4 regions of the Peribacillus aracenensis genome follow, and region 1 is predicted to be linked to each of the others. Evidence: riboswitches for the same ligand, from Rfam matches in the RefSeq annotation. Region 1 holds a riboswitch; each other region holds the start of a gene.
The links. Region 1 has a riboswitch for thiamine pyrophosphate ahead of tenA (thiaminase II). Riboswitches for the same ligand answer to the same signal wherever they lie in the genome.
Positions count from the first base shown of each region.

Region 2: linked by a shared signal. The riboswitch ahead of thiC (phosphomethylpyrimidine synthase ThiC) and the one ahead of tenA (thiaminase II) in region 1 are both predicted to bind thiamine pyrophosphate.
Region 3: linked by a shared signal. The riboswitch ahead of tenA (thiaminase II) and the one ahead of tenA (thiaminase II) in region 1 are both predicted to bind thiamine pyrophosphate.
Region 4: linked by a shared signal. The riboswitch ahead of N0M92_RS09215 (ABC transporter substrate-binding protein) and the one ahead of tenA (thiaminase II) in region 1 are both predicted to bind thiamine pyrophosphate.

Region 1 is NZ_JANZMJ010000001.1:157,473-165,143, reverse strand. Features, by position in the region: gene N0M92_RS00830 (GNAT family N-acetyltransferase) at 1-188, shown strand, start outside; gene N0M92_RS00825 (aspartyl-phosphate phosphatase Spo0E family protein) at 257-451, opposite strand; gene N0M92_RS00820 (Fur-regulated basic protein FbpA) at 705-893, opposite strand; SAM riboswitch class I at 1,070-1,174, opposite strand; TPP riboswitch at 1,333-1,438, shown strand; gene tenA (thiaminase II) at 1,529-2,218, shown strand; gene thiW (energy coupling factor transporter S component ThiW) at 2,222-2,743, shown strand; gene thiD (bifunctional hydroxymethylpyrimidine kinase/phosphomethylpyrimidine kinase) at 2,712-3,518, shown strand; gene thiM (hydroxyethylthiazole kinase) at 3,515-4,330, shown strand; gene thiE (thiamine phosphate synthase) at 4,311-4,943, shown strand; gene N0M92_RS00790 (MFS transporter) at 5,211-6,416, opposite strand; gene N0M92_RS00785 (aldehyde dehydrogenase family protein) at 6,687-7,671, shown strand, end outside.
Region 2 is NZ_JANZMJ010000021.1:17,293-24,963, reverse strand. Features, by position in the region: gene N0M92_RS19155 (arylamine N-acetyltransferase family protein) at 1-129, opposite strand, end outside; gene N0M92_RS19150 (hypothetical protein) at 216-401, opposite strand; partial or broken gene N0M92_RS19145 (manganese catalase family protein) at 572-919, opposite strand; gene N0M92_RS19140 (DUF2243 domain-containing protein) at 1,192-1,710, shown strand; gene N0M92_RS19135 (cytochrome c oxidase assembly protein) at 1,700-2,482, shown strand; gene N0M92_RS19130 (carboxymuconolactone decarboxylase family protein) at 2,595-2,960, shown strand; gene N0M92_RS19125 (spore coat protein) at 3,019-3,651, opposite strand; gene N0M92_RS19120 (hypothetical protein) at 4,112-4,282, opposite strand; gene thiC (phosphomethylpyrimidine synthase ThiC) at 4,305-6,086, opposite strand; TPP riboswitch at 6,222-6,336, opposite strand; gene N0M92_RS19110 (HAD family hydrolase) at 6,452-7,240, opposite strand; gene N0M92_RS19105 (histidine phosphatase family protein) at 7,410-7,671, opposite strand, start outside.
Region 3 is NZ_JANZMJ010000011.1:59,857-67,527, forward strand. Features, by position in the region: gene N0M92_RS13065 (ECF transporter S component) at 1-544, opposite strand, end outside; gene tenA (thiaminase II) at 559-1,242, opposite strand; TPP riboswitch at 1,378-1,506, opposite strand; gene N0M92_RS13075 (SDR family NAD(P)-dependent oxidoreductase) at 1,641-2,387, opposite strand; gene N0M92_RS13080 (AMP-binding protein) at 2,440-4,077, opposite strand; gene menB (1,4-dihydroxy-2-naphthoyl-CoA synthase) at 4,096-4,896, opposite strand; gene N0M92_RS13090 (acyl-CoA dehydrogenase family protein) at 5,044-6,198, opposite strand; gene N0M92_RS13095 (sigma-54 interaction domain-containing protein) at 6,468-7,671, opposite strand, start outside.
Region 4 is NZ_JANZMJ010000006.1:211,756-219,426, reverse strand. Features, by position in the region: gene mbcS (acyl-CoA synthetase MbcS) at 244-1,827, shown strand; gene N0M92_RS09230 (amidohydrolase) at 1,979-3,580, shown strand; gene rarD (EamA family transporter RarD) at 3,661-4,590, shown strand; gene N0M92_RS09220 (protein-glutamine gamma-glutamyltransferase) at 4,660-5,487, opposite strand; TPP riboswitch at 5,778-5,887, shown strand; gene N0M92_RS09215 (ABC transporter substrate-binding protein) at 6,022-7,026, shown strand; gene N0M92_RS09210 (thiamine-binding protein) at 7,038-7,322, shown strand; gene N0M92_RS09205 (ABC transporter permease) at 7,319-7,671, shown strand, end outside.

The DNA of each region.
Region 1 (7,671 bases):
AGGCAATTGAATGGAGTCCAAAATTAGGTGTTAAGACTCTATTGGGTTTCATTTTCGCCCACAATACACCAAGCCTTAAGCTTTTTTCCAAATTCGGGTTTGAAGAATGGGCACATTTACCTCAAGTTGCCGAGTTGGATGGGATCGAGCGGGATTTGCTCATTCTTGGTAAACGTGTCGATATGTAATATCATTCTTTAGAGCTATTGCCTTGAGCAGTAGCTTTTTCATATTAATCGAGTGCGAATTGGCTAATTTAAAAATACCTATATGCTTTCTGGAGGTAAAAATGTTCACAATCTCTTTTACTTGTTAACGCATTTAATAGCGTATCCAATTCTTGACTGGCTTGAACAGTTAGCAGACTTGATAAGCCGTAAATTGCTGCCAAGTTGATCATTTCTTTTCTTTTCTCTTCTATTTTTTCTATAGTTACCTTAAGGCAAGGCATTATATAGCCACCTCCCATTTATTCAATTTTTTTACACTTTCATCATAATGAATCTACTAGTTAAAATCAACTATTTTTCGGAAATTAAATGTGTTATTTTAAAGGATAAATGTGACAAAATGACTATTAATCCTGTAATTATGTATATTTTGTGTCATTTTCTATTAAACGCAAAAAAGCATCCACTAGTGTAGACTGTGAATGCTTACATCATATCTCTTATCCAAGAACCCAAACTATAGTCCATCGTTTACTATGTCATCCATTCAGAAGGTGACTCGGTATTTGGTTTATTTATAACAATCTTATATTCATCTTCAAGTACTTTTAATGGGGCATCATAAAGATGCCTTTCATCAGAGGTTTTGTATACTCCATTGGCCAATAACTCTTCAATAAGCTTTGCCTTCCTCTGTTCGATCCTCTTAAATAATTCTGCCATGTAAATGGCTCCTTTCCTAGTCATCCTAGAGCCTGCTTCTAGTTAGCTAAACTTTATCAACTTGTTTTATTTTCACCAAATTATATATACCTTTTCTATTATGTCACTAAACGTTATTTCCCAAAAATAAAAGCCCCTTCTAATTCAAGAAGAGGCTGACAGTGTCCGTACGGCTCTTCTTATCTTCCAAGCATATGCTTGTTGGATTTAGCACAGTTCCCAAAACGGGTCCGCTGCCGAGGTTTCTTTGGGCCAAGTCCCTCCACCTCTCTGGATAAGAAATCGATATATAAATGATGTAGACATGATTTTATCCTAATAACCATCAAAAGTCAATTACCTGGTTCTCCCTTTTTTCCTGGACATAAAATGGTCCCTCTTTTAAATGTAGGTTGCATTTTCTTGTCTTTCTGATATGATGTCAGTAATTACATACAATTCACACCACTAGGGGAGTCTTTTTTTAAGACTGAGATGGAATTAGTTCCGGACCCTTTGAACCTGAACCGGCTCATACCGGCGGAGGGAAGTGGATGATATCGTCCATTTTCAGACTATATCCATCTACCCCGTTCCGTATTCAGGAACGGGGTTTTTTCATGAACAAAGGGATCCATTCTAAAGGAGGATGAACAATGGAGAATGTTAAATTAGAAACATTCAGTGATAGACTACATGCACGGTCAAAAGAGATTTGGAAAAGGAACCATTCACATCCCTTCGTCCAGGCAATTGGAAATGGTACGCTTCCTGAAAAGAAATTTGCCTATTATCTGAAGCAGGACTATATCTATCTCATGGATTATTCCAAGCTCTTTGCTTTAGGTGTAATCAAAGCTCATAACATCGAAACCATGGCAAAGTTTGCGAGTATTTTAAATGAAACCCTTCAAGTGGAAATGGATATTCATCGGCATTATGCTTCCGAATTCGGGATCACTTCCAAGGAATTGGAAGATACAGAACCTACTCCAACGACTCTAGCCTATACAGGCTATATGCTAAATGCAGCTCAGCATGGGACTTTGGCAGACTTGATCGCCTGTCTCCTGCCCTGCGCTTGGGATTATTATGAAATCGGTTTGCTACTAAAAGAACAAAATGGAGCAGCATTGGAAAACAATCGCTACGCAGATTGGATAAGGTCCTATTCATCTCCTGAATTCGGGGAAGCACATAAATGGCTGATCGCTTTGTTGGAAGAATTGACGGAAGGCATGCCAGAAAAGGAACTTCTTAGATTAGAAAAGCACTTTTTGGTTACTTCCCGATATGAATATTTATTTTGGGATATGGTTCATAATGAGCAAGATTGGCCGCTGTAGATGATGAATCCTGTCAAGAAACTGACGTTGACTGCCATGATCACGGCTATTACAACGCTGACCAGTTCATTTATTTTCATTCCTGCAGGATTTGCAAAGGTCTTTCCTATTCAGCATCTGGCAAATGTCCTGACGGCCGTTCTATTGGGGCCAGCTTATGCAGTGACACAAGCTTTTTTAGTTTCCATCATTAGAAACATGTCTGGTACCGGTTCAATTTTCGCCTTTCCCGGTAGCATGATCGGTGCACTTTTGGCTGCCATCCTTTACCGAAAAACACAAAGCTTAAAATTTGCCTGTTTAGGGGAAGTGATCGGGACCGGTATTCTCGGTTCCCTAGCCTGTTATCCACTTGCCCTCCTACTATTGGGGGAAAAAGCTGCTCTTTTTGGTTTTTTACCGGCTTTTATGCTCAGTTCATTCGCTGGTGCGATTTTAGCATTCATATTACTTAAAATACTTCTAAAAAATACTTATATGAAGGGGTTTTTTTATGAAAACAGCATTAACCATCGCAGGCTCTGATTCAGGGGGCGGCGCAGGAATACAAGCGGATTTAAAAACATTTTCTGCACATGGTGTCTTTGGAATGTCTGCCATCACAGCCGTAACCGCACAAAATACAATGGAAGTCCGTTCAGTACAGCCAATTGAAACAGCAATCATATCAGATCAAATTGCAGCTATCTTTGAAGATATTCCTGTCGATGCAGTAAAAATAGGCATGCTTGGATCAAAAGAAATCGTGGAAACTGTCGCTGCGTCCCTTAAAACCTTCTTGCCTGCCATCGTTATCCTTGACCCTGTCATGATTTCCAAAAGCGGTCATCATTTGCTCGACGAAAAGGCTGTCTCTGCCTTAAAAATGGATTTGCTTCCGCTTGCAACACTTGTAACCCCTAATGTACCGGAAGCGGAAGTACTTACTGGCTTGTCGATTCGAACGGAACAAGATTTCTACAAAGCATGCATTTCTATACAAGAAATGGGTCCCAAAGCCGTTTTACTTAAAGGAGGCCATGCAGCAGGAAATCCAAATGATCTTTTTTATGATGGGACTGACTTCCAATGGATCGAGGGAGAGCGCATCCATACAAAGAACACTCATGGCACGGGCTGTACCCTATCATCCGCCATTACATCAAACCTGGCAAATGGGCTGCCATTGCAAGAGTCGATCGAAAAGGCCAAGACCTATATTTCTGAAGCGATACGCAATAGCTTTTCAATCGGTAAAGGTCATGGACCTGTCCATCATTTTCATTCATTTTCAAAAAAAGAACGGAGTGAATTAATATGAAGGTTTCTGCAGCCGATTTATTCGTGAAGGTAAAAGAAAGAAAACCACTCATTCACCAAATCACCAACTTTGTTACGGTCAACGACTGTGCAAATGCCACCCTTGCCATCGGTGGTTCACCAGTAATGACTTCGAGCCCAAGAGAAGTGGCGGATATGGTCAAATTAGCAGATGCATTGGTTTTGAATTTCGGTACGATTGATGATAAAGCCTTGGAAGCAATGGAGATTGCCGGTAAGACGGCAAATACCATGGATATCCCGGTCATTTTGGACCCGGTGGGAGTTGGTGCCACCCCCTATCGTACAGAGCAGGTCAAAGGGCTCCTTAGTAAGGTTACTTTCCAAATCATTCGCGGGAATGCGAGTGAGATCCTTTCATTGATGGGTGGGGATACCGTTACACGCGGGGTGGATTCGGGGGAACTAGCGATTAGCCATGCAGAGCTGGCTGCACAAGCAGCTAATAAATTGAATAGCATCGTCGTGGTCAGCGGAGCAAAGGATGCGGTCAGCGACGGAAAACATACATCCATCATCGACAATGGAAACCTTCTTTTAACTAATGTTACAGGTACCGGCTGCATGTCCACCGCTCTTATCGGCACTTTTTCAGGAGTCACCGACGATTTCTATTCTGCGGCAATTGCCGGAATCTCAACCATGAGCATTTCAGGGGAACTAGCTGCTGCAAACCTTCAAAAAGATGAAGGAACAGGAACGTTTCGTGTGCGATTAATCGATGCAATATCAAGAATGGATAAGGAAATCTGGATGCATGAGGTGAAAATGAATGAAGAAGTCCCAAATTGATTTAAGCTTGTATTTAGTTACGGAAGAGTCCATAGCATTGGAAAAATTGACCAAAATCATTGCAGAATCGGTTTCAGGAGGAGTCTCGATCGTACAACTTAGGGAGAAAAACAATTCATCCCTTTCCTTTTATAAAAAAGCTTCTGCATTGAAACAGTTATTGAACGAGTTTTCCATTCCCCTTATCATCAACGACCGGGTGGATATAGCACTTGCGGTTGCAGCGGACGGAATTCATATTGGGCAAGATGACCTTCCACTGACTGTCGTCAAACAAATGGTTCCTGAAGATATGATTGTCGGAGTATCTGTCTCCACTCTTGAAGAAGCTCACGAAGCCGAACGAAATGGAGCAGACTATATCGGAGTCGGTTCCGTTTTCCCTACAAAGACCAAACAAGATGCAACCCTCATGGCCATTGGGGATCTGGAGCAAATTTGCCGCAGCGTATCCATTCCCGCCGTAGCCATCGGGGGTATCACTGCAGATAACATATCCGCTCTTTCTGATAGCGGGCTATCAGGTACCGCTGTCGTATCGGCGATCATGAATGCAGAAAGTCCGAAGAGCGCCTCCGAATCCCTTTTAAAAATCATAAAAGACTTCACTTAATGAAAGGCTATTTTCGTAAAGATTGTTGTTTTTAAAAACTAAACGATTTAAGGTTGATTGGAGCGCAAGTGCGAGACCCCTGCGGGGAGCAGCGGGACAGGTGAGACCCCACAGGCGTTTACGCCGAGGAGGCTCACCGCCCGCCCCGCGGAAAGCGAGCATCTGGAGGGGAAATCAACCACACCGCTTTACTTGGTAAATAGCAACAAAGTATGCGAAAACAGCCTAATGAAAAGAGGGGACTGATTACAGTCCCCTTCCTTTTGTTCATGTCAAAACGGTATTCTTTGTTTCCTTCCCAAAAGCTACGGCAATCGCACCCACTAGTATAGCGATTGTAAAAATGGTGAAAATCGAGGATATCGGGGTGTCTGCTGCAACTAAATACCCTACAAGCAACGGACCCAGGACACCGCCAATCCTCCCGATCCCTGCAGCTAACCCAGCACCAGTACCACGAACTGCTGTTGGATACTGCTCAGGTGTATATGCATATAGTGCACCCCACGCCCCCAGGTTGAAGAAAGATAGGAACATCCCAGAAACTATCAGCAGTGCCAGCCCCTCTGATGACCCAAAGAAAAAGGCACTGACGGCCGTTCCAATTAAGTATGTGATCAAAACGAATTTACGTCCCATCTTCTCTATCAGCCATGCAGCTGAAAAATAGCCCGGAAGCTGTGCAAGCGTCATGATCAAAACGTATTCAAAGCTTTGAATCATGCTGAAGCCTTTTAGGACCATCACACTTGGCAGCCATAAAAACATCCCATAATAAGAAAAGACCACGCAAAACCATAGGATCCACAATACAAGGGTCTGACGGGAGTATTCCTTTTTCCAGACACTTTTCATATTGCTTAATACAGATGGCCTCTGCTTTTTTTCTAGTTCCGTATACTTCGGTGAATCCGGCAGTTTCAAGCGCAGATACAGCGCATATAAAGCTGGAACTGCGCTCAATAACAATGCAACGCGCCAACCATAAGCCGGAATGATGAAATAGGAGATGAGTGCTGCCAAAATCCAGCCAACCGCCCAAAAACTTTCAAGAAGGACGACAACCCTTCCCCTTTTACTTGCTTCAACACTCTCAGAAACCAATGTCGAGGCAACCGGAAGTTCTCCTCCAAGTCCCATGCCAATCAAAAATCGCAATATCAAGAACAAACTGAGTGTACTGACTGCTGCAGACAGGCCACTTGCGATTGAAAACAATAATAATGTAATGATAAAGACATTCTTCCGTCCGACCCTGTCAGCCATCGCACCAAAGAATACGGCTCCTACAGCCATTCCGATAGAGTTTATGCTCCCAATCCAGCCAACCTGTTCACTGGTTAAGTTCCAGTCCTGTTTCAAAGCAACAATGATGAAAGAAAGCATACCGACATCAAGTGCATCGAACATCCATCCAAGACCCGCAACACCTAGTATCTTACGTTGCGATATCATTTTCGCATCATTTCCCATATATTCCTCCTGAAGAACTTTAGACCTTCTTGTTATTTTATCCTTATTCATTTTAACTATTAACTTTCATTTTTGCTATAGTATTTACACATGTCATGACAAAATAATACTTCATTTTTTTATGATGAAGAAATCTTGAATATTATGTCGAATGATATAGATTGAATATTCCCTTTTTTTCATTTATCATAAAAATTGGCATAAATCATAGCGTTAACAATAAGTCATCATGTTCTGCCCAAGATAATCACTTTATTCAGGAGGGTAATTATGACAAATCTAACGTTAGAAGTAAGTGGAAAGCTGCAAAAATTTTTAACAGGACCAAAAAAGCTCTATATTAATGGTCAGTTTGTAGAAAGTGCTTCAAAAAAAACCTTCTCCACACCTAATCCTGCTACAGGACAAAAACTTGCCGATGTTTATGAAGCTGATAAAGAAGATATCGACTTAGCCGTCAAAGCTGCACGCAAAGCATTCGATGAGGGGCCTTGGTCAAGAATGAGCGCGGCTTCACGCAGTAGGCTAATGTATAAACTTGCCGATTTAATGGAAGAAAATAAAACCGAACTTGCTCAATTGGAAACGTTGGATAATGGTAAACCAATCAGTGAAACTACCAATGCCGACATTCCTTTAGCTATAGAACATATGAGATATTTTGCCGGCTGGTCCACCAAGATTGTCGGACAGACCATTCCGGTAAGCGGAAATTACTTTAACTACACAAAACACGAGGCGGTTGGTGTTGTCGGCCAAATCATCCCATGGAACTTTCCGCTTCTTATGGCAATGTGGAAACTGGGAGCGGCACTTGCTACAGGTTGTACGGTTGTATTAAAGCCTGCTGAACAAACTCCGCTTTCCGCGCTTTACCTGGCTGAATTATTGGCTGAAGCCGGTTTCCCTGATGGGGTCGTCAATATCGTTCCCGGTTTCGGTGAAACCGCTGGACAAGCACTTGTCGACCATCCGCAAGTAAATAAAATTGCATTTACCGGTTCGACCGAGGTTGGAAAATTGATCATGCGCTCCGCTTCATATTCATTGAAACGGGTCACATTGGAACTTGGAGGGAAATCGCCAAACATCATCCTGCCTGATGCGGATTTCTCCAAGGCCATCCCTGGTGCTTTGAATGGGGTCATGTTTAACCAAGGGCAGGTATGCTGTGCCGGTTCCAGGGTGTATATCCAAAAGAAACATTATGATAACGTAGTTGCCGATATGGCAAGCCATGCAAAAAACATCAAAC
Region 2 (7,671 bases), on a different contig from region 1:
GATCGATAAGTTTTCAAAAGGAATGGTTTTCGCTGTCTTTTCCAGCATTTCATCTAATTTCTCAAATGTCAGTTTCACATCTTCCTGGAGCCCTATTCTTTTCCTGAATAATGCATTCAGTTCATTCATTAAGATTCCCCCTTAGACAGATACCGACGAAGAGTATCTTGACTTTGTATATATTCATTATACTTTGTCCATATTTCATACTTCAATCAATCTGCCATTAGCTCCACCACTTCCCCAGACACTTCATTCACCAATATTGGATTGGCCATATAACCGGATTTCCCTACTCGTGAAATAATATCCGTTCTATTTATCACAAAAACTTTCACCTTGATTAATATTCTACCTTTTCCGGGGTGGGCTTGGAATTTTTCCGCACCTACTGCTTTCATTTGTCACACTTCTTTCTATTTAAAGTAGTGACCATCCCTTAATAAAGTTGTCTTGAAGATGGAAACTATGCTACTCCAAAACATACCCACACGCAAATAATCAGATTTTGTAATCATAAAAAAACCGATGTCCCTTTAGGGGCCATCGGGCCTTTTTTGAAAAGCTTCCATTACCTTTTATTAAGTGATTGACTTCTATCCAGGTCATGATGCAATTGTGCTGCCGGAACCTTAGGGTTAGGAATCTGCCCCTTTGCAACTGGTTCAGCAACATAAACAAAATCTCCCGTACCATCTGGGGCGCTTCCTGTTGCCCAAAGGCCGTCTCCTGATTCATTACCTTCTGACAAGTTCCAGAATTCGTACGCTTCCGGTTGAGATTCCATTTCCGCTTCCGGTGGGAATGACGCGGGAACGACAACGCCATTTTTTTCTTCAAGTTCTGCAATGGACATTTTACGGAAAGTAGCACGGACCCCTTCATCTTTGGTCATATGGTATAAGCGGGCCACTTGAATAGTTGACTTTCTAGGTTTTTATTACCCGGCTGCCCATGCTTGAAACATGAATCCAGTTATAACGAACAGTAATTAGAAAAAATTTACATGCAATCAACAATGAGCATTGAACTAAAAAATCCAAGGATTATTTTAGGACTATGAATGGGTCACTAATAAGATTTAAAAAGATCCATATACCTGTCTATAACTTTACAATACAGGGTACAGTAGAAGAACCATATATAGGAAAACCAACCACATTATAAAGAAACTTAAAAGGAGGATGGAAAATGGATTTCAGGCCCCGAAATCAAAAAAATCAATCCATTTCAGAATTACGATATACTTATTCCGCTCGTAATCTATGGTCCGGTTTTCTATTCGGGATCGGATTGGTGGCATTCATCGATGAGCCCATCTTTCATCAACTATTACATTGGCATCATTTCTATGACAAGTCCACATCCAGCATCGGACTTGTCTCGGATGGTTTATTTCATGCCCTAAGCTGGTTCGCAACGGTCGGGTCTCTGTTCATGTTCGCTGACCTTCGCCGCCGAAAGGGATTATGGCTGAAAAGGTGGATAGGAGGAGTTTTGCTTGGGGCAGGTGCTTTTCAGTTATATGATGGGACCATCCAGCACAAGCTAATGCGTCTCCATCAAATCCGTTACAATGTCGATATTCTCCCATACGACTTGATTTGGAACATTGCAGCCGCAATCATGATACTGATCGGCATTACCATCGTCATTCAAACAAGAAGCAGCTTACTTAAAATGAAAGAAGACGGCCGCAATGCACAGTAATGGACATATTCATGATAATGGAACTGGTTTTGAACCGATTTTATTGATTCTTTTCTCACTTGTTATAGTTATTTATATCGCAGCTGTCGTATTTTCGAATCGCCGCTATAAAAAATGGCCCTTATACCGTACTTTCTTTTGGATTCTTGGCACCATCTGTGCAGCCTTTGCAATTATAGGTCCCATAGCCAATCGGGCGCATATGGACTTCACCGCGCACATGGTTGGTCATTTATTGCTTGGAATGATTGCACCAATTCTACTTGTGCTTGCTGCACCTATAACTCTTGCACTGCGAACACTTGATGTACAATCAGCAAGACGACTTTCAAAGTTGTTGAAAAGCTGGTCGCTGCGAATTTTAAGTCATCCAATCACTGCTTCCGCGCTTAATATTGGGGGACTCTGGATACTTTATACGACTGGGTTATATGGGTTGATGCATCAAAATTTTCTTCTACATGCCTTGGTGCATTTTCACGTGTTCATGGCCGGCTATCTATTCACTGCATCCATGATCTATATGGACCCTGCGCCACACAGGTTCAGCTTCATGTTTCGAGCTATCGTTTTTACAATTTCACTGGCCACCCATGATATCCTTTCTAAATATATTTTTGCCCACCCTCCAAGCGGAGTCACCAAGGAACAAGCGGAAAATGGAGGAATGCTAATGTACTATGCCGGTGATGCCATTGACGTTGCACTAATCTGCATCCTTTGCTATCAATGGTTCAAAGCCACCCGGCCTAAGGGTTCACTTGCCTTGTAGGAAGGACGGTTCCATGATTACTTTGGTAAACTCCATGTTTCTGTTTATTCATCCAGCATTTGGCTCATACTAATTTTTGATGAAAAAAATTTAGGATGGAGCTGAATGGAAAATGGAATTCGAAGCTAATAACTCTACTGAAAATGCTCTTCGTGATTATAAAGCTGGAATCGGCGTCTTTACGCATAAAATGCCTGATCTCGCAGAGAAATTCAATTCATTTACGGAAGAGTGCTTTAAAGAAGGTCAATTATCCCAGAAAGAAAAACAGCTTATCGCACTAGGAATAAGCTTATATTCTCAAGATGAATACTGTATTATCTATCATACAAAAGGATGTCTTGATCAAGGCTGTTCCGAACAAGAAATCCTTGAAGCCATTGGCGTGACCGCAGCATTTGGCGGAGGAGCCACCATGAGTCAGGCTGTAACCCTCGTCCAGGAATGCATCCAGGAAATAAATCAGATGAAACAATGATAAAGAAGGGATAGGAGAGTTAGTCCTATCCCTTCTTTAATGTTCTTAACAAATGCTTTTAATGACTCATATTGTTGTTATTTCCTTGTGCCGGTGCATACGAATTCAACATTTGTTGCATATCCTGCTGTGCAAGCTGTGGAACTTGGTAGTAATGATGTTTGTTTTGATATATCGAAATCTCATATGCCATTTCAATGCAGTTCGGAACGGAATCTGCAAATACGCGGCGAACCACCGGATTCGTTATTTCAAGCGCTGCCATTGCTTTCATGGATGCTGCAGACTTGACAGCTCCAAGCATCAAGCCTGAAATGCATTCATCCGTAATTTCCGAGACGGATTGCAAAGGTTTCTTTGGCTGCGTTGGTGTCAATCCATATATAAAATCGTTATCTTGATTCATTTTGTAGCTCTGGGTCCGTTTAGAAGGATCCTGGCCCGTTTGGAAGCACTCCAATGAGATATTATATTCATCTTGGATGAACTGATATTGACGATCCAAGATGTCAAGTAATTCCTGATCCTTGATATGCTGACGCAAAAGAGTATACGTGTTTAAAGTACCAATCGTTCCCGACAACACTTCATGTACATCGAATACTTCGTGACCACCGTGATTCATTTGTGGGGGAATGGCACCCGTTTGCATGTTCTGGTGTACTTGACCTTGCTGATATTGGTTTTGCATTGTATTTCCCTCCTCGTTTTATCAATGATGCGAACAAGTTTAGTATGTTGAACCCCAACTGGATTATTCACTCTAAACTCTTCCAAGAAGACCAATTAAGCTGCAGACATGTTTTCTGTATAAAAAAAACGTGACGTTTTAAACTATAAACACATTTATTTCAATGGGAGGATTTCTAATGACACATAAAATGCTTCTATTGTACTGATGAAACGGAAGAAAAAAATCCATGCCGTAACGTTTCAAGTTACTGACATGGATAGAAATGAAATGCTCTGTGATGAATGTTATCAAGAATGGCTACAAGGAATAACCTGTTAAGTATTAAACAGCATTTATATTTTCCAACTTTGTTTTAATGAATGAGCATAAAAATATCCCCTTAATCATGTTGACTTTGTGATTGAATGCCCCAACATGATTAAGGGGATTAGATAATGAAAGGACAATTAAGGCATCACTACCATTGCAGACTTTCGATTAAGTAGCACTTTGTACATTGCTGACTATAGTCATTCTGTACAAATTCATGATTACAATTCTCCCGAAAAATGTTCAGCTCTCTTTTCAGCTGTTCCAATTGAGTTTCCAACTGTTTCATTTCAACTTTTATCTGGATTACCCGATTCATCGAATTCTCCCTCTCGTCGGAATCATTGATAGATTTCCCCGTCCGTTTTCCTGAATTCATTCGCTTTTTCTTTAAGCCCTTCATCGATTACCGACTCAAAACCCAGACCCTTTTCCTTCGCCAGATCACGGATGTCCTGGGAGATTCTCATACTGCAGAATTTCGGGCCGCACATTGAACAGAAATGGGCAGTTTTGGCACCTTCAGCCGGTAGAGTTTCATCATGATATTCGACCGCCCTTTCAGGATCTAGGGAAAGATTGAATTGATCTCTCCAACGAAATTCGAATCTAGCCTTCGAAAGGGCATCATCCCGTTTTCTTGCATGCGGATGGCCTTTAGCAAGGTCAGCTGCGTGGGCCGCAATTTTATAAGTGATGACCCCTACCCGAACATCCTCTTTATTCGGAAGTCCCAAATGCTCTTTCGGTGTCACATAACAAAGCATGGCAGTTCCAAACCATCCAATCATGGCAGCACCAATCGCAGAAGTGATATGATCGTATCCAGGAGCTATATCCGTTGTCAATGGTCCCAGGGTATAGAATGGTGCTTCTTGACAGACTTCCAGCTGCTTATCCATATTTTCTTTAATCAAATGCATCGGTACGTGACCAGGGCCCTCCACCATGACTTGAACATCGTGCTTCCAAGCAATCTTCGTCAGTTCCCCAAGTGTTTCCAATTCAGCAAATTGTGCCTCATCGTTTGCATCTGCAATGGATCCAGGACGAAGGCCGTCACCTAATGAGAAAGAGACATCATATGCTTTCATGATTTCACAAATCTCTTCAAAGTGAGTATAGAGGAAACTTTCTTGGTGGTGGGCCAAGCACCATTGTGCCATGATGGAGCCCCCTCGGGAAACGATTCCCGTAACTCGCTTGGCTGTCATGGGGATGTATCGCAAAAGGACACCAGCGTGTATGGTGAAGTAATCGACACCTTGCTCAGCCTGCTCGATTAATGTATCCCGGAAAACTTCCCAATTTAAATCCTCCGCGACTCCATTCACTTTTTCCAATGCTTGATATATCGGAACCGTCCCAACTGGCACAGGTGAATTTCTGATAATCCATTCCCGGGTCGTGTGAATATTCTTCCCGGTGGAAAGATCCATTATATTGTCTGCACCCCATCGTGTAGCCCAAGTCATTTTCTCCACTTCAGCTTCGATCGATGAACTGACAGCCGAATTCCCAATATTCGCATTTATTTTCACATGAAAATTACGTCCGATGATCATGGGCTCACTTTCAGGATGGTTAATATTTGCCGGAATGATAGCCCGCCCGCTAGCTACCTCTTCTCTTACAAACTCAGGGGCCACATTTTCCCTGATCGAAATGAACTCCATTTCTGGAGTAATGATACCTTTACGGGCATAATGGAGCTGGGTTACGTTTTTCCCTTTCACTGCACGCAATGGTTTTCTGTTCAATCCCGGAAAAACTTCGGCATTGGATTGTGACTCAACTTTTTTATACCCGTTATCTTCGGGCTTTATTTCACGGCCATCATACTCTTCAACATCTTCCCGTTCCAGAACCCAGCTTCGTCTAATCGGGGCCAGTCCTTTACGAATATCAATGGGATAATCTGAATCCGTATAAAAACCGCTTGTGTCATAAACTCGTAAAGGCGGATTCTCTTCTTCTCCGAATGACCCTGTAGTCGGACTTAGCTTAATTTCACGCATAGGTACTTTAATATCAGGTCTAGACCCTTCAGCATACACTTTTTTACTCCCGGCAAAACTGGACATAATTGAAACGTTCATGTCATTTACAGAATTACTCATCATGATTTCATTTCTCCTTTTTAAGTTCATTTAAAAAGGACAAAATCCAATCCATTTCGCACGAAAAAGCCAGATCTCATATTTAAGACCCGGCTAACGTTAGTATGACTACAGAAATGACCAGTTGAAATGTCATTGTTTAGTAGATTCTAACTTCCCCACGCTGGTATGAACCAGATCAGGTCCTGAGGGTTAAGAAGCTTAAGCGCTTCTCTCTCAGCCCAACTTTTATTGGACACCCCTAGTCTGAATAATTTAATTGATTACAGGGTAACTATATATCACCCTTTTCATTCTGTAAATAATTTGAAAGACCTAATATTTTCATTACAACTCTCCAAAATCTGTTATTTGGAGAGGGCCATTAATTAATTCCCCAAGCTCTCAAGAATTGGGTAAAGCTCCTCTAAATGCTTGATTTCATAGGTTGGAATCACTTCATTCCGTTCCTTATCATGGCGATTTATCCAAACTGACTTTATGCCTACCCGTGATGCTCCAAGGATATCGGTCATTAAATTATCTCCGACCATCAATACTTCATCCTTATCAAGCTCCATGATTTCCAAAGCATGCTCAAAAATGGAGGCATCTGGTTTACCTCGTCCAAAAGCGCCTGAAATCACGATTTGGTCGAAATAAGGAACCAGTTCAGGCGTAATTTCAAGTTTGGTATTTTGCAGTTCAGGCGATCCATTCGTAAGCAATAGCAATTTGTACTTCCCTTTTAATTCATCGAGAACACGGAAGGACTCTTCATAGATAAATGGCTTTTTGCGTCTCTCGGCCGGAAAACGTTCTGCCAGTTCAAGCCCAAATTCCGGATCATCGATCCCTAATGCCTTCAAACCTCTCGTCCACGCTTCTTTCCGATAAGCCGGTGCAATCCCGGCCATCTTCCGGAATTCATCATGATCATCCTGAAAGTTTCCCCATAATCCCTCAAATGGGTTAATTCCGATCATTTTAGTGAATGCATATGTATCGTAAGAAGAATAAAGCTCACGTGCTTCCTTTCGCACAGCCTCTTCAAACTCGTCGACATTCAGGCCATATTTCTCCTTAGCCACTTCGCATGTGGCCACAAAAGCCTCTTTTACACTTTTCTGATCCCAAAGTAATGTATCATCTAAATCAAAAAAAACTGCCTTCAGCAAAATGTCCACCCCTCTTTCCCTATTATTGAATTCGTAGAAATTACACTATTACAATAATAAACCACAACCAATAAAAAAAGAATAACTATTCGGAAAATGAATTCCTCTTTCTTAAAATAAGCAAAAATGACTTACCCTTTCTGGTAGGAAACCTAATATATTCCCTTTATCATCTTTTAAATACATAAAGCTTTCCATTACTGGCAATCTTGAACTTTGGACCATTGAACCCCCGTCGTATCAGCTCTTTCCTCATATATACCATGAGGGCGGCATGACTCACGATCAGAACATCCCTGTCCCCCTTTGCTAAGACCTCATCCAATACTTTATTGATCCTTCGCTCAGCGATCTTAATTTCCGCCCTTGTCTGCTTGTTGATTACCGAGCAGCAGCGGATCCAGATGGCCCAAAGGATGAACGGCAGCTTA
Region 3 (7,671 bases), on a different contig from region 1:
GACGAACAAGATTGGTTACTCCTGTCGCTTCCAGGACTTTAACTAGATAATAGGCAGTCATACCTGCAAAGAAAATGGAACCCACAAACCTCGCTATCATGAATAAAGATAGATTCCAAGTAGATAGCGCACCAATTTCCCCGTATGCAAAATCCATTAGTACGGATGCAAGGCAGGAAGCTACCGCAGCTAAAACGGCCACCGAAATATTGAATTTTTTATATTTGAACGCCATGAACACCAGTTCCGCGAACAAACCTTGGACCACCCCATATAACAGTACGGTCAGCCCCCAAGGAGAACCTAGAAAGAATTCCCCGGAAGCTGCAGCAATCTCCGCCAAAAGTGCCACACCCGGTTTCCGTAAAATTAAAAAGGCGACGGGACCAGCTATAAACCACATTCCATAAATAAGTTGATCCAGATGTAATCCTAATGGTTTAGCGGAATAGTAAATCGAACCCCAAAGGATATAAACGATTCCAAATGCTACCGAAATCACGATCGTGACTAATATATCCGTTAATTTCAATCCTTTTTTCATTATTTCATTCTCCTTTATACTTCCAGTGTTTCCTGGTGCACAGGCCATGTCTCTAAACGATAAGCCATTTCCCAAAATGAGTATTCATATTGGCTGCTAAGGATAAAATGCTCTTTCATTCTCTCCTTATCTTCGTCCGTTACTTTTTCAGCAATCTCATCAAGCCTCGCAATTTGTTCTTCCACCAAAGTGCGGAACCACTCTCCTCCGTACGCCGCTATCCATTCTTGATAAATCGGCTCTTCGGGTATGCAACCTTGCAGCTTTTCACCTATTTCATAATATAGCCAGTAACACGGCAAGATGGCTGCAATAACATCACCTAAATGTCCCGAATAAGCTGCACGATACATATGGGAAGTATAAGCATAAGCGGTCGGGGCGGGTTTGAAATTTTCCCTTTCTTCTTTTGTGATGCCTAATCTCTCAGAGAAATTCTCATGAAGCTTCAACTCTGCTTCATATGTTCCTTGTGCATGGCCGGCAAGCCTGCTTGTTGTATGTAAATCTGTAGCTTTGACTGCCCCTAAAGCTTGAACCCTGGCAAAATGAGATAAATAATAGGCATCTTGCATGACATAAAAACGAAAACATTCCAATGGCAATGTGCCATCTCCTATTCCTGCAACAAACGGGTGATTAAAACTAGCTTCCCAAATATGATCAACTTCCCGACGGATTTCCTCTGAAAACTTCATGTCCATTACCTCCAAATAGTATTTTTCAATGAATCTTACAGAAAAAAACTTTTATCACCCCTTTTTTTTGCAAACAAAAAACCACTTTCTTAAACGTAAAGAAAGTGGTTGTACTTGAAAAAATACAGAAACGTATCGTTCCAGACCCCACTTCCCTACGCTGGTATAAACCAGATCAGGTTCTAAGGGTCTTAAAGTCATACTCTAATCTCAGCTTCTGCGGTAAAATCAACTTTTACCTATAAAGCACCCCTAGTGGTACAAATTGTATATTTTATTTTCATTTGCCTTTATATTAACACGATAAATCCAATTGTCAAACGTTTTAGAAAAATTTTCAACCTAATGCTTTAGGTTTACTAGCCTTTCAATCTTGCATAACCACCCAACTATATTGATTAGACCATAGTTAATCCACCATTTACGGAAAGTGTTTGCCCCGTAATATACCCTGCATCTTCCGAAACGAAATAGGCAACAGCACTGGCAATGTCCTCTGGTTGAGCTAGCCGGCGAAAAGGAATCGCTTTTTCCAAGGCACCTGCTATACCTTCATTATACGAGCCTATTTCTTGAAATAGAGGTGTATCTGCTGGACCTGGTGCAATACAATTGATGTTTAGTTTGTGACGTGCCATTTCTCTTGCTATCGTTTTTGTGAAGGCAATCACCCCTCCCTTAGCAGCCGAATAAACTGCCTCTCCACTTGATCCTACTCTAGCTGCATCAGATGCAATATTTACTACCTTTCCGTAACCATTTTCAATCATGAGAGGTAAAATTTCCTTGCAAGTATGGATCTGCCCAAGTAAATTAATATCGATAATCCTTTTCCAAGTGCTAGGATCACTTTTTAAAAAAGGTTCCACCTTATCCCAGCCTGCATTATTAACCAATATATCTATTTTATGATAATGATTCACTGTTTCTTCAACGGCCTTTTTAACACTTTCTAATTTGGTTACATCACAATGGATCGCCCTAGCTTCAAAACCCGAATTTTCGATTAAAGAAACCGTTTCCTCAGCATTTTTATGATTTATATCAGCCACGATGATGTTAAAATTGCAAGAAGCCAATTTTTTTGCAATCTCTCTGCCGATTCCGCTTCCGGCACCGGTAATAAATGCGATTCTTTTATTCATCGTATTTCCCTCCACTTTCACCATTTAGTCAATATGGATTTATTTAAACTGCTTATATCTTGTCGACTAACTTTTCATTTATCATTTCCCGGAGCCGGAATTTCTGGATTTTCCCGCTTGCCGTACGAGGAAAGTCATCCATTATTTCAAGAAGTTCAGGCCAATATTGTTTGGCCAAACCCTTTTGCGAGAGAAATTCCTGCATGGAATCCATCGTGATCGGGCTCTTCCCCGTTTTCATGCTGATACATGCACATGCTTTTTCCTGAAGACGGGAATCTGGAACTGCAATAACCTGAGCGCTAGAAATATCCGGGTGTTCATACAATACATTTTCTACATAAGCGACTGGAATATTTTCACCGCCACGTATGATTATGTCTTTGTTTCTTCCAGAAATTCGAATATATCCTTCTTCATCAATGAATGCCCGATCACCGGTAATGAACCATCCGTCACTATATTCAGCTAAAGTATCCTCGATCCGTTTAAAATAGCCGACAAAAAGAGCCGGACCCCTTACTAATAAAGAGCCTTCTATATTCGGGGCACAGACCTCCCCTTCAAAATCTACGACCTTTAGTTCCATTCCCGGAAACGGAGTTCCGTCGGTATTCGTCAGTTTTTCTTCTGGATCTTCAAGTCTCGTCAAGGTTACCAAGCCATCTTCCGTTTGACCCCACCCTGACAATATTTTGAACGGGACTTTTTCCATGGCTTCCTTTACTAAATGCCTGGGAATCGGGGCACCTAAAGCTACGAAGACTCGTAGCGAATTAAGGTCATACCTTTCTATCCCCTCCATTTGAACCGTATCTTGCAGAAAAGGAGTAGCTCCGGCCGTAAACGTTATTTTCTCCCTCTCTACCCATTCAATAAACTCTTTCGGATTCCAAATGTCTTGATAGACTCCCGTACCTCCAATATGTGTAGGGAGCCTAACTCCATAACCAAAACCTGTTTGATGGGCGAACGTTGACGCCATGAAAAGAACATCATCGGATGTTAAATGTAAGCGGTCAATCCAATAATTCGTTGATATACAAAGAGTATTATGGGTATGCATAACTCCTTTTGGACTTCCTGTGGTTCCCGAGGTAAAGATAATTTCAGTCACATCATTGGGGTCAAGTGTGATTTCATCCAAAATGGATGAATCCATCCGGTCTTCCCAAGGTTCCTCAAATAAAGAGGAGAACAGTTTCATCCCATTCGGCGCTCTGTCACCCATCACGTATATATGTTTCATTGATGGCCATTGATGACTTAGTCTTTCAATCATGTCAGGGTAATAAAACCCACGGAAATACTCTGGTACAACAATCATTTTAGATTCTGCCATCCCAACCATATAGCCAATTTCCCTATCTCGATAAATTGGTATCAATGGATTGCTAATGGCACCGATTCTTGTAACAGCATAATGCATGATTATAAATTCATTCCAGTTAGGCAGTTGAAAAGAGACAACATCCCCCTTACCCAATCCTATATGCAAGAGACCCAAAGCGACCCGATCGACCAACTTACCAAGCTGTTTGTAAGTAAAACTACTTTTTTTATCGATAATAGCCATCTTATCTGGATGCTTTACTATAGCATCATTCAAATAATCCAAGATGGTACGATTCGGCCAAACGCCTTTAAATTCCCCCACATACTCCTGAGTCAAAATCGTCTCCAATTTCACCAGTTTTCATCCCCCTCATCAACCTCTGAATTTTTTAAAATCTACAGGCCTCTTTTCTAGGAAGGCATTTTTTCCTTCTTCCGATTCTTTTGTATTGTAAAACATCGCTAAACTGCCCATCGATAGTTGAGAAATCCCTTGAATGTTGGCACTATCTGCATTAAAGGAATATTTGAGCATTTTTAGCGCAGTAGGACTCTTATCAAGGATCTTTCTTGCCCACTCCTCTGCTGCCTCGTGCAATTGTTCCGAGGCAACGATTTTATTCACAAGTCCCATTTCTTTTGCTTCTTGTGCAGAATATTGTTCACATAAATACCAGATTTCCCTTGCTTTCTTTTCTCCGACAATTCGTGCTAAATAAGCTGAACCAAAACCTGCATCATAACTACCGACCTTTGGCCCACTCTGGCCAAATTTTGCCGTGTCAGAAGCAATGGTGAGGTCACAAATGACATGCAGGACATGCCCGCCTCCGATGGCAAACCCATTAACCGCTGCAATGACCGGCTTAGGAATGTTGCGGATCGTTTGGTGCAGCGTTTCGATTTCCAGTCCCATTCCGCCTCCTAAACCACCCGAATGATTATATCCTCCTTCTTCTCCCTTTTCTTTTTGATCTCCACCTACACAAAATGCTTTCTCACCTGCTCCCGTCAGAATCACGATACCAACACGATTATCATCCCAAGCGTCCCGGAAAGCCCAAATTAATTCCTGAATGGTTCTGGCACGAAAAGCGTTATAAACTTTAGGTCTGTTCATTGTTATCTTTGCAATCCCACCATTTTTTTCATAGATTACATCTGTTAATTCCATCGTTTTCATTCCCTTCATTATCTTAGTGATTTGCCTTGTATCCCATCATTTCACCGTTAATTACAAACTTAATCGGTACCCAATACGACTGTGAATAATTTCAGTTTCTTCGTATTCAACAGAATGCAAAAATACCAATCCATTGGATTAATGAGAACGGAACTCCTTTCCTATAATGTCCTTTGCAATGACCATCATATTGGCTTGAGCAGTGCCATCACCAATTTCCAACCCAATCACATCACGCAAGCGTTGCTCAAGAGGCATTTCCTTCGTATAAGCATAATGACCATTCAACAGTAAACATTCATGGATAGCTTCTACACTATATTTAGGACCTAACCACTTAACGGAAGCCGATTCTTTACTATGATTCAGCCCTTGGTCACGAAGCCAAAGGCCTCGGTAGGCTTGCCACTTAACCAGTTCTAATTGGGTATGGTGGGTCACAAGGGGGAAGGAGACCCCTTGATATGTCGCCAACGGTTTACCAAATGAATGCCTGATTTTTACATATTCGATGGTTTCATCAATACTTTGGGAAGCGGTGCCCACACATTGCAGACCTATTAACAGCCGACTTAAATCGAACCCATTCATCACTTGGGAAAACCCTTTATTTTGAAGACCGATCATATACTCTTCCGGAATCTCGACATTTGTTAAATATATCGAACCTCTTCCAATGGGGATATTCCCCATGTCCGTGTACCCTCTACATTCTACACCCGGAATATCGGCAGGTACCATGAAAGCACTTATCCCACGATTTCCCCATTCAGGTTCCGTCTTTGCAAATAAAACAAAGGCATCTCCACACATAGCTAAACTTATTCCAGACTTTTCTCCATTAAGCACATACTTATTTCCTTTATGTACAGCTGTTGTTTTAATTCCGCCCGCATCCGTACCGGCGGAAGGCTCCGTAATGGCAATGCCAACAATTTTTTCACCACTTGAAATTTGGGGAAGCCACTCCTTTTTCAGTTCTTCGCTAGCGTGATTATTGATAATTTCACCGATTAATGCATTCAACATCACCGCGTAAGTTAGATTGAAATCACCACGACCTATCTCCTCAGCAGCTATCCCCGTTGTCACACAATCCGCACCGCTTCCGCCATATTCCACTGGAATCCGAAGGCCATTCACGCCAATTCCTCCTAGCTTTTTCCATAAGTGTTTTGGAGTAATCTCTTCGCGATCCCATTTTGTATAATGTGGAAGCAACTCTTCCTTCGCAAATTCTTTCAATATTTTACGAAAATAATCTTGCTCTTCCGTAAAAGAAAAATTCAGCACATCATTCCCCCCTTGATTAATTACTAATTTATCTGAACCATATTTAGAACATTCTACGAAACATGAAACCTCTTACATGACAAACTATCATTGCAAGTTGTGTGCCAACTAGAATTCGCTACAATTTTGGCTATAGTTTCCAAAACCTTTCGCATCTTTGCATTTTTTCTCATTTCTGCAAAGCAAAATTGCGAAACTTCACAAAAAAACACACACTTTATAAGTGTGCCCTAATGGTTAACCTGATTACATTTCATTGGATGATACTGCTATTTCAATTTGTATTTGGCAATTTTCCTATATAAACTAGCAACATGAATTTTCAGCTTTTGAGCTGCTAAAGAACGATCACCTTCCGAATCTTTCAATGCTCGCTGAATGGCGGATTTTTCAGCATTACCTACAATTTCATCCAACGTACCGGACATAGAATTATCCATCGATGAGGGAACCTCCAATATGAAATTAGGTGTAAAATATAAAGAATCCAGAGTTAGAGTCCCTCCATCTACGATATTCATTCCGCGTTCGATTATCGCTTTGATTTCACGGATGTTACCAGGCCAATCATATTGGATAAGCCAATCTTGGAGTTTAGGATCAATTTCTTTCACATTGGACCCTAACTTGTTATTGAAATGCTCGATGAAATGATATGCCAGAGGAAGAATATCTTCGTGCCGCTCCCTTAAAGTAGGAATTTTCAATTCAAAAACATAAAGTCGATAATATAAATCTTGGCGGAATTTCCCTTCTTGAATAAGGGTTCTTAAATCTCTGTTCGTCGCCGCGATAATACGTATATCAACATTTTTAGTCCCCGTCCCCCCTAGTCTTTCCACTTCCCTTTCCTGTAAAACTCGTAATAGCTTTCCTTGAGCCTGATAAGGCAATTCAGAAATCTCATCTAAAAACAACGTACCATTTTGGGCTAATTCTATTTTTCCTGGCTTACCTTCTTTTTTCGCCCCGCTAAAAGCGCCAGCTTCATAACCAAAAATCTCCGATTCAAATAATTCATCTGGAATCGCGGCACAATTTACCGGCACAAATGGCTGTGCTTTTCTTGTACTCAAACTATGGATCGCTTGGGCGAAAAGTTCCTTTCCCGTTCCCGTTTCCCCTGTAAGCAGGACTGTTGAACTGCTTACAGCTATTTTGGCTGCCAGTTCTTTTACCCTCTCTATCTCCTTACTCTTTCCAACAATCTCTTCGAAGCTATATCGACTTTGAACCACGGAATTTTTCTTGGGTTTATTCTCCTCCAAAGATTTGGCAAAATACACCAAATCGTTGTATTCCAGTTCGTCTTGTCTGATGATTATGGTATAAATAGTAATACCTTCTTGTCGAAATACCCTTATAAAACAAGAGTGTCCACTGATCACACCAGAAAACACATGTTTGTGGGCAAGACCTTTCAAAGAAAAGTTGGAAGAAGTATGAATGACTCTCTTAATGGACTTTCCTATC
Region 4 (7,671 bases), on a different contig from region 1:
GGACCATTATTTTAAACAATAGTTAGTAATACTTCATGATTTTTTACTGTTTTATATAAAATGAAATCAGCTAGAACGGTTTTTTTAGTGAAAACTGGATGTTCATCGAATTTGACTACAGTCTACAGAGGGCGGGTTCTAACACCCGCTCTATTTATTTAATTGTAAAAATAAATAGAAATATTAGAGAAGTATCTTGTATAATGAGTAGGTACTAAGAGTTCATAATTGGAGGGGAAGAATATGAAGCGTGAAGACTTATTGGCTCCGGAACATTACAACTTAGTTAGTGAAATGGAACGTTTTGCAAAAGATCCAGAAAAAGTTGCCGTCCTCTGGGAGAACGAAAACGGGGATAAAAAACAACTTACATATGAGAACTTATTAAAAAGTGCAAATAAAATCGGAAATGCCTTCAAGAAAAAAGGACTGGGTAAAGGTGATACGGTCCTTATCATAATTCCTCGTTTGGTGGAAGCTTATCAAGTGTATTTAGCCGCATTGAAAATTGGCATGATTGTCATACCTTGTTCCGAAATGCTTCGTGCGAAGGACTTGCAGTATCGAGTCAGCCATGGTGATGTCAAAGGAATCATCAGTTACCATGAATATACTCATGAATTGAATGAAATAGAAGGGGCGGAAAGCCTCCTCAAATTTTCAATCGGAAAACGAATCGAAAATTGGCTGGATTTGAATGAGCTTGCCGATGAGGAATCAGATCAGCTGCCCATGGCCGACACGAAGAGTGAGGATATGGCGTTCTTATCGTATACTTCCGGAACGACAGGAAATCCAAAAGGGGTCGTCCATACACATGGATGGGCTTATGCCCATTTGAAAACGTCTGCAGCAAACTGGCTTGGCATCAGCGAAACGGATGTGGTTTGGGCAACGGCAGGCCCAGGGTGGCAAAAGTGGATCTGGAGTCCTTTCCTGGCGGTTCTAGGAACGGGAGCGGCTGGTCTTGCCTATCATGGGAAGTTCGAGGCGAAGAAATATCTTCAGCTGCTTCAGGACTACAAAGTGAATGCATTATGCTGCACACCGACCGAGTATCGATTGATGGCAAAGGCGGATAACCTTGATGATTATGATTTATCCCATCTTCATAGTGCTGTATCAGCGGGAGAGCCTTTAAATCAAAAAGTGTTCGAGGTCTTTAAAAACCATTTCCATATTGAAGTGCGTGATGGTTATGGACAGACCGAAAATACCCTGTTGGTAGGGGTAACGAAAGGCATGGATATTAAATTGGGCTCCATGGGGAAACCGACTCCGGGCAACCATGTAGAAATCATTGATGATTCAGGCAAACCTTGTTCTCCTGGCGTAGTGGGGGATATTGCCGTACATGTAGATACACCTGCTCTATTTAAAGAATATTTTAAAGATCCGGAGCGGACATCACAGCAGTTCCGCGGGGACTATTATATTACCGGCGACCAAGCGAAAAAGGATGAAGATGGTTATTTCTGGTTTGAGGGTCGTTCTGATGATATCATCATCAGCTCGGGATATACGATTGGACCGTTTGAAGTGGAAGATGCACTCGTGAAGCATCCATTTGTTAAAGAGTGTGCCGTTATAGCAAGCCCTGATGAAATAAGGGGAAATGTGGTCAAGGCATATGTAGTCTTGATGGAGGATATCGATCCGAACAGCCAAGGCTTGATACAGACGCTCCAAACGCACGTGAAGGAATTGACTGCCCCATATAAATATCCAAGGAAAATCGAATTTTTAGAAGAGCTGCCCAAAACGACATCAGGTAAAATCAAACGGGTTGATTTACGGAAAAGGGAAGAAGCACTCCTTAACAATTAATTGAAAGCATTACCGTCAGCCCCAACGGCTGGCGTTTTTTTATTACAGGTACTTGGATAAAAGCATAAATATGGGAATCCATGATATGAGATGGTACACTTACTGCATATCTGCACAGGAACAATCATTTAATAAGGAGTGTAAAGCCGGAATGGGAACGTTATGGTTCAATGGGTCGATTTATACGATGATTAAAGAAAACGATCGAGTGGAGGCTGTCTTCACTGAAAAGGGGGTAATTGTTGATACCGGCAGCCAGGACTATTTGAAAAATGAATATGCCGGCAATATTTCCAGGGAAATCGACTTAAATGGACAAACGATGCTGCCGGGGTTAGTGGATAGTCACCTTCATTTGGTCGGGCATGGTGAAAGGCTGCTTCGTTTAGACCTCTCTTTGATGGATAGCAGGGAGGCCATCTTGAAATCCTTGAAGGAAAAGTGCTCAAAAACCCCGGCTGGAAAGTGGATTGTTGCCGAAGGATGGAATGAAAATGAATGGCCGAGTCCTGAATTGATATTACGGGATGAGCTTGACGGGATATCGACAGAACATCCCATCGTATTGAAAAGGATTTGCCGTCATGCCTTGGTGGTCAATTCCCGCGCCCTATTGGAAGCGGATATTAAAGAAGATATAAAAGAACCTTCAGGCGGGGTGATCTGCCGTTATCCTGACGGGCGTTTAAATGGTTTATTTAAAGAAAGTCAAGCGCAGAACTTTATTTTAGACAGCCTTCCCGGGATTGATCAAGAGTATATCGAAAACGCGCTCACAGAGGCCATAGGAGACGCATATAAGCTTGGTTTGACTGGGGGGCATACCGAGGACCTTTATTATTACAATGGCTTCATGCCGACATATCAGGCGTTTAAATCGGTTATCGAGGACCGGGAAATGGCCTTTCGCGCCAATTTGCTCGTCCATCACGAAGCGTTTGAAGAAATGCTGGCAGCAGGCGGCGGCTATCAGAAAGGTACGCGATATATCAAATTTGACAGCATGAAGATATTTACCGACGGCTCCTTGGGCGGACGCACAGCTCTGTTGAGCGAGCCTTATGTAGATCAAAAGGATACGAATGGAGTCGCGATATTCACTGAAAACGAGCTTCAGGAATGGGTGAAAAAAGCAAGGGATGCCGGAATGCCGATTGCTGTACATGCGATTGGCGATCTCGCTTTTGAATACGTCCTGAATGCAGTAGAAGCCCTCCCGCCAATAAAGGGGCAGAGGGACCGGCTCATCCATGCGCAGATTGTCCGGCCGGAGCTGTTGGAGCGGGCGGCAAAGCTGCCGGTAATCTTTGATATCCAGCCGGGTTTCGTCCCGTCCGATTTTCCGTGGGTGGAAGAAAAGGTTCCAGCCGATCTACTGGAATCCTCCTATGCCTGGAAAACCTATTTGAAGTTGGGCATCATTTGTGCGGGAGGGTCGGATGCACCCATTGAACCATTAAATCCAATTTTGGGCATTCATGCAGCTGTCACAAGGAAGAAAATCAACAGTGAGGACCCGACCGTATATGGTATGGGCGAAAGGCTTTCCGTATACGAGGCTTTCTCACTGTATACAAAAGGGAGTGCTGCAGCAATCGGCCAGGAAAAGCGCCGCGGTGTGATCAATGAAGGGTACGATGCCGATTTTACCGTATTTAATCTGGATGTTTTTGCTGTCGCGCCGGATGATCTCCTACAAGCAGAGGCGGTCATGACGGTCATCGATGACAAAATCATGTATGATAAAAAATAACAGTTGCAAAAAAAGAAATGGAAATACAAAATTATTAGATGGAATTAGATAAAGGAATGTAAATGGAAAGAAGGCTTGTTATGAAAGTGGATGAACAAAAAGAAGGGGCAATCTATGCAGCCCTTTCTTACATGATGTGGGGAGTCGTGCCGATTTACTGGAAGTTCCTTCAGGGAGTCGGTGCAACAGAAATTTTAGCTCAGAGGGTATTATGGTCTTTCGTGTTCATGCTGGTTTTATTGATGTTCATGAAAAAATGGCAAGCGTTTCTTGATTATGTCAAAAACATAATGGGAAATCCCAAACTCTTTATGGCATTACTAACGGCGTCACTGCTTGTTACAGCTAATTGGGGAGTGTTCATCTGGGCCGTTAACTCAGGACGGATCCTTGACACGAGCCTTGGATATTATATCAATCCGCTAGTCAGTGTACTATTGGGAGTGATAGTCTTAAAAGAAAAACTGAGCCGGGCCCAAATCATTTCATTCCTGCTTGCAGGAATCGGAGTCTTGATCCTTGGCATTCATTTCGGCACCATCCCGTGGATCTCTCTTGTTTTGGCCATGACGTTCGGATTATACGGTCTGGCAAAAAAAATGATCAAGGCCGAATCGGCGATCGGGCTGACGCTCGAAACGATGATGGTAACGCCTCTTGCCCTGGGTTACTTGATATACTTGATGAACCAATCGGAAATGCAATTCTTTACAGAGGGAAGCACAAGCTTGCTGTTGGTGGGCGGCGGGATTGTCACGGCATTGCCTCTTTTATATTTTGCGAAAGGGGCGGAGAAGATCCCGTTATCGATGCTTGGCATTTTTCAGTATATCGCTCCGACCTTATCTTTATTGATCGGGGTATTCGTCTATCATGAAAGTTTTACCAAAGCACATCTTTTAGCCTTTTTGTTCATATGGTCAGCCTTGGCTGTTTATACATTATCCATAACGAAATGGGGTCAGGCAAGTGCCCGCAGGTTCAAAGGCAAAGGGAATATTGGTGCGTGAATAACAAAAAATGCTGGGAGATTTCTCTCCAAGCATTTTTTTATGCCGGTATAGGGGAAAATGCCCGGGTCATGAAAGGTAAAAACTCGAACCTATTTCTGATACAATACAATTGGAAAGGCTGACAGGACTGTAATCGGACTTTGCACGGGGGATATTTTGTTGGAATTGACTATAGAAGGAACTATCCAGGAAAATGATATGATTTGTCAGGAATGCTGATATGGTGGCGAATGGCTTTCTATTGCTATTTAATTCATCGATGATTCCCTGTGAACTGGTAATCCCGATCCCGTGGCCATATAAGAGGTCTTTTCCTAATAATATGGCATTTTCACCTTGCCATTCAGGAGTTGCCTCGTCGTGATCAGGGTTTTTGAAGTAAACGCAATCACCTGGTAAATAATCCCTTCCTTTATGAACAATGAGTTCCATATTTTGTGGAGGGTGCCAGTCATATAAAACTAGGTTTGAAAAAAGGTCGTCGAAATTCCTAGGGCCGATCAAATCCAAAATGGCCTTTAAAAAAGTGACGACTATTGCAGTCCCGCATTCAAAAGCATAAAGCCCTCCATTTATGAAAATGTCAACGAGTGCAGCATGAGGGAGAACCCCTGGCTGAAGGGTAAAGGTGCCATCCTTTGAAAGGCGCCAATATTGTTTATTGGATGCCGATTCCTCAAGTGTGGAAAATTCTGCATTACTTTTATCCAACGCAATAGCTGCCGCAATGACCCGGTTCCTCAGTTGTATCTCGAAATTAAACATTCTAAAGTTCGGATATTCAAAAACGTTGGAATCCTCCGCCAGCAATTGGACCATTTCAAGTGATTTAGCAGATGCTATTCCTGGTTGGATTTGACTGACATCTAACCGTTTGTGATTAATCTTTATCATGATCATATCCACCTTTTACTTATGAAATGAACGGTTTATAAAACCGGTAAACAAAAATGTTTACATATAATGCTCATTATATGAATGCAAGCTTTGAATTGACTATTTGGAACGTGACAGCCGAGAATGATTGGAATGAAAAGAGGCAGAATTTTTTTACTTTCATTCCAAAAGATGTTTTGCTAGAAATCCTAGAGTGCAGGAATACCTCTCCGATTAGCGAGAAGAAGCAAAATAGTATTCCTTTTTCCCCATGAATTGATATAATGAGAGAGAAAAGTTCATATGTGCGAGAAATGTAGGGGGGCCAGTACTGCTGGCTGAGATTGCATCCTTTAGATGCTGACTCTTTGAACCTGATCTGGATGATGCCAGCGGAGGGAACATATTATTACTGACTTTCTGTTTTGTATGTTAACGTCCGAATCCATCTTCGGGCGTTTTTTGCTTTTTCATCCAGTATTTGAATAAACCCTGGAGCCCCATTATGGTTCCGGCATATGGATCTTATATGATGTGTAGGAGGATAATGACTTGAATAAATTCTTGCCACTGTTAACTTCGTTGTTCCTTTTGGCTGGATGCGGTGCAGGCGGAACTAATGAAAAAGAAGAAGCATCTAAAAATGAAGGAAAAGAAAAATTAAAAAAAGTATCGGTCGTGCTCGATTGGACACCGAATACAAATCATACAGGATTGTATGTAGCCAAGGAAAAAGGTTATTTTAAAGAACAAGGTCTTGATGTGGAAATCATCATGCCAGGTGAAGCCGGAGCTGATAAGCTTGTCGCTTCAGGTAAATCGGAATTTGGCGTGAGTTACCAGGAGGGCATAACGCAGGCCCGCGTGCAGGGCGTGCCGATTGTTTCGGTAGCTGCCGTCATTCAGCATAATACCTCGGGATTCGCTTCACCTGAGGCAAAGAACATTAAAACTCCTAAGGATTTTGAAGGGAAAACGTATGGTGGCTGGGGGTCTCCGGTTGAAAAAGCCATCATTGATTCACTCATGAAAAAAGAAAATGCCGATGTAAATAAAGTGGATATAGTCAATACAGGAGACACGGATTTTTTCACTTCTGTTAAAAGGGATATAGATTTTGCCTGGATTTATTATGGATGGACAGGCGTTGAGGCTGAATTGCGTAATGAAAAGCTTAATATGGTTTACTTAACCGAATACTCTGATAAGCTTGATTACTATACGCCTGTATTGACTACGAATGAAAAGATGATTAAAGAAGATCCGGAGACTGTTAAAGCATTCGTACATGCAGCTTCGAAAGGATACCAGTTTGCAATCAAGAATCCAGACGATGCAGCGGACATGTTAATCAAATCTGCACCGGATCTTGATGCAAAACTAGTAAAGAAAAGCCAGGAGTGGCTTGCAGACAAGTATCAGGATGATGCTCCGCGATGGGGTGAGCAAAAGCTTGCAATTTGGAAGAAATACAGTGATTGGATGACTGAAAATAAGCTTCTTGAAGGTGATTTCGATCCTGAAAAGGCATTTACCAATGAATTTTTACCAAAATAGGAGGAAATACAATGGCCAACTCATTAATTAGCATACAGATCATTCCTAAAGGGGAAAATGTCATCCCCATGGTTGATGAAGCAATCAAGATCATTGAAGAATCAGGTGTCAAGTATGAGGTTCACCCGCTTGAAACGACAATGGAGGGTGAGCTTTCCGAACTTTTTGCCGTGATAGAAAAAATGAATGTAAGAATGATTGAAATAGGTTCGCCGAATGTCATTTCCCAAGTAAAAATATTATATCAGCCAAGCGGGATTACGATGGATACGTTAACGGAGAAATATCGGGCATGAACGGAAGGGGAATTTGGAAGAAGGGGGCTCCCTTCTTTCTTTTATTATTGTTGCTGATAGTATGGGAGTCAGTGACAGTTTTATTGAAAGTCGAAGAATGGCTGTTTCCCGCTCCATCGGCCATTTTCATTGAAGGAATTGAGTCGGCCCGCACTCTTTACGGACACCTTATATCCACAACCGAGCTTGCGTTGACGGGTTTTTTTATTGGAAGCTGCATCGGCTTATTGATCGCGGCAATCTTACACCTATTTCCAGGTGTGAAGGATGCGGTTTATCCTCTGCTCATACTATCACAAAATATACCCATCATCGTTTTGGCGCCGCTCTTGGTGATCTGGTTTGGCTT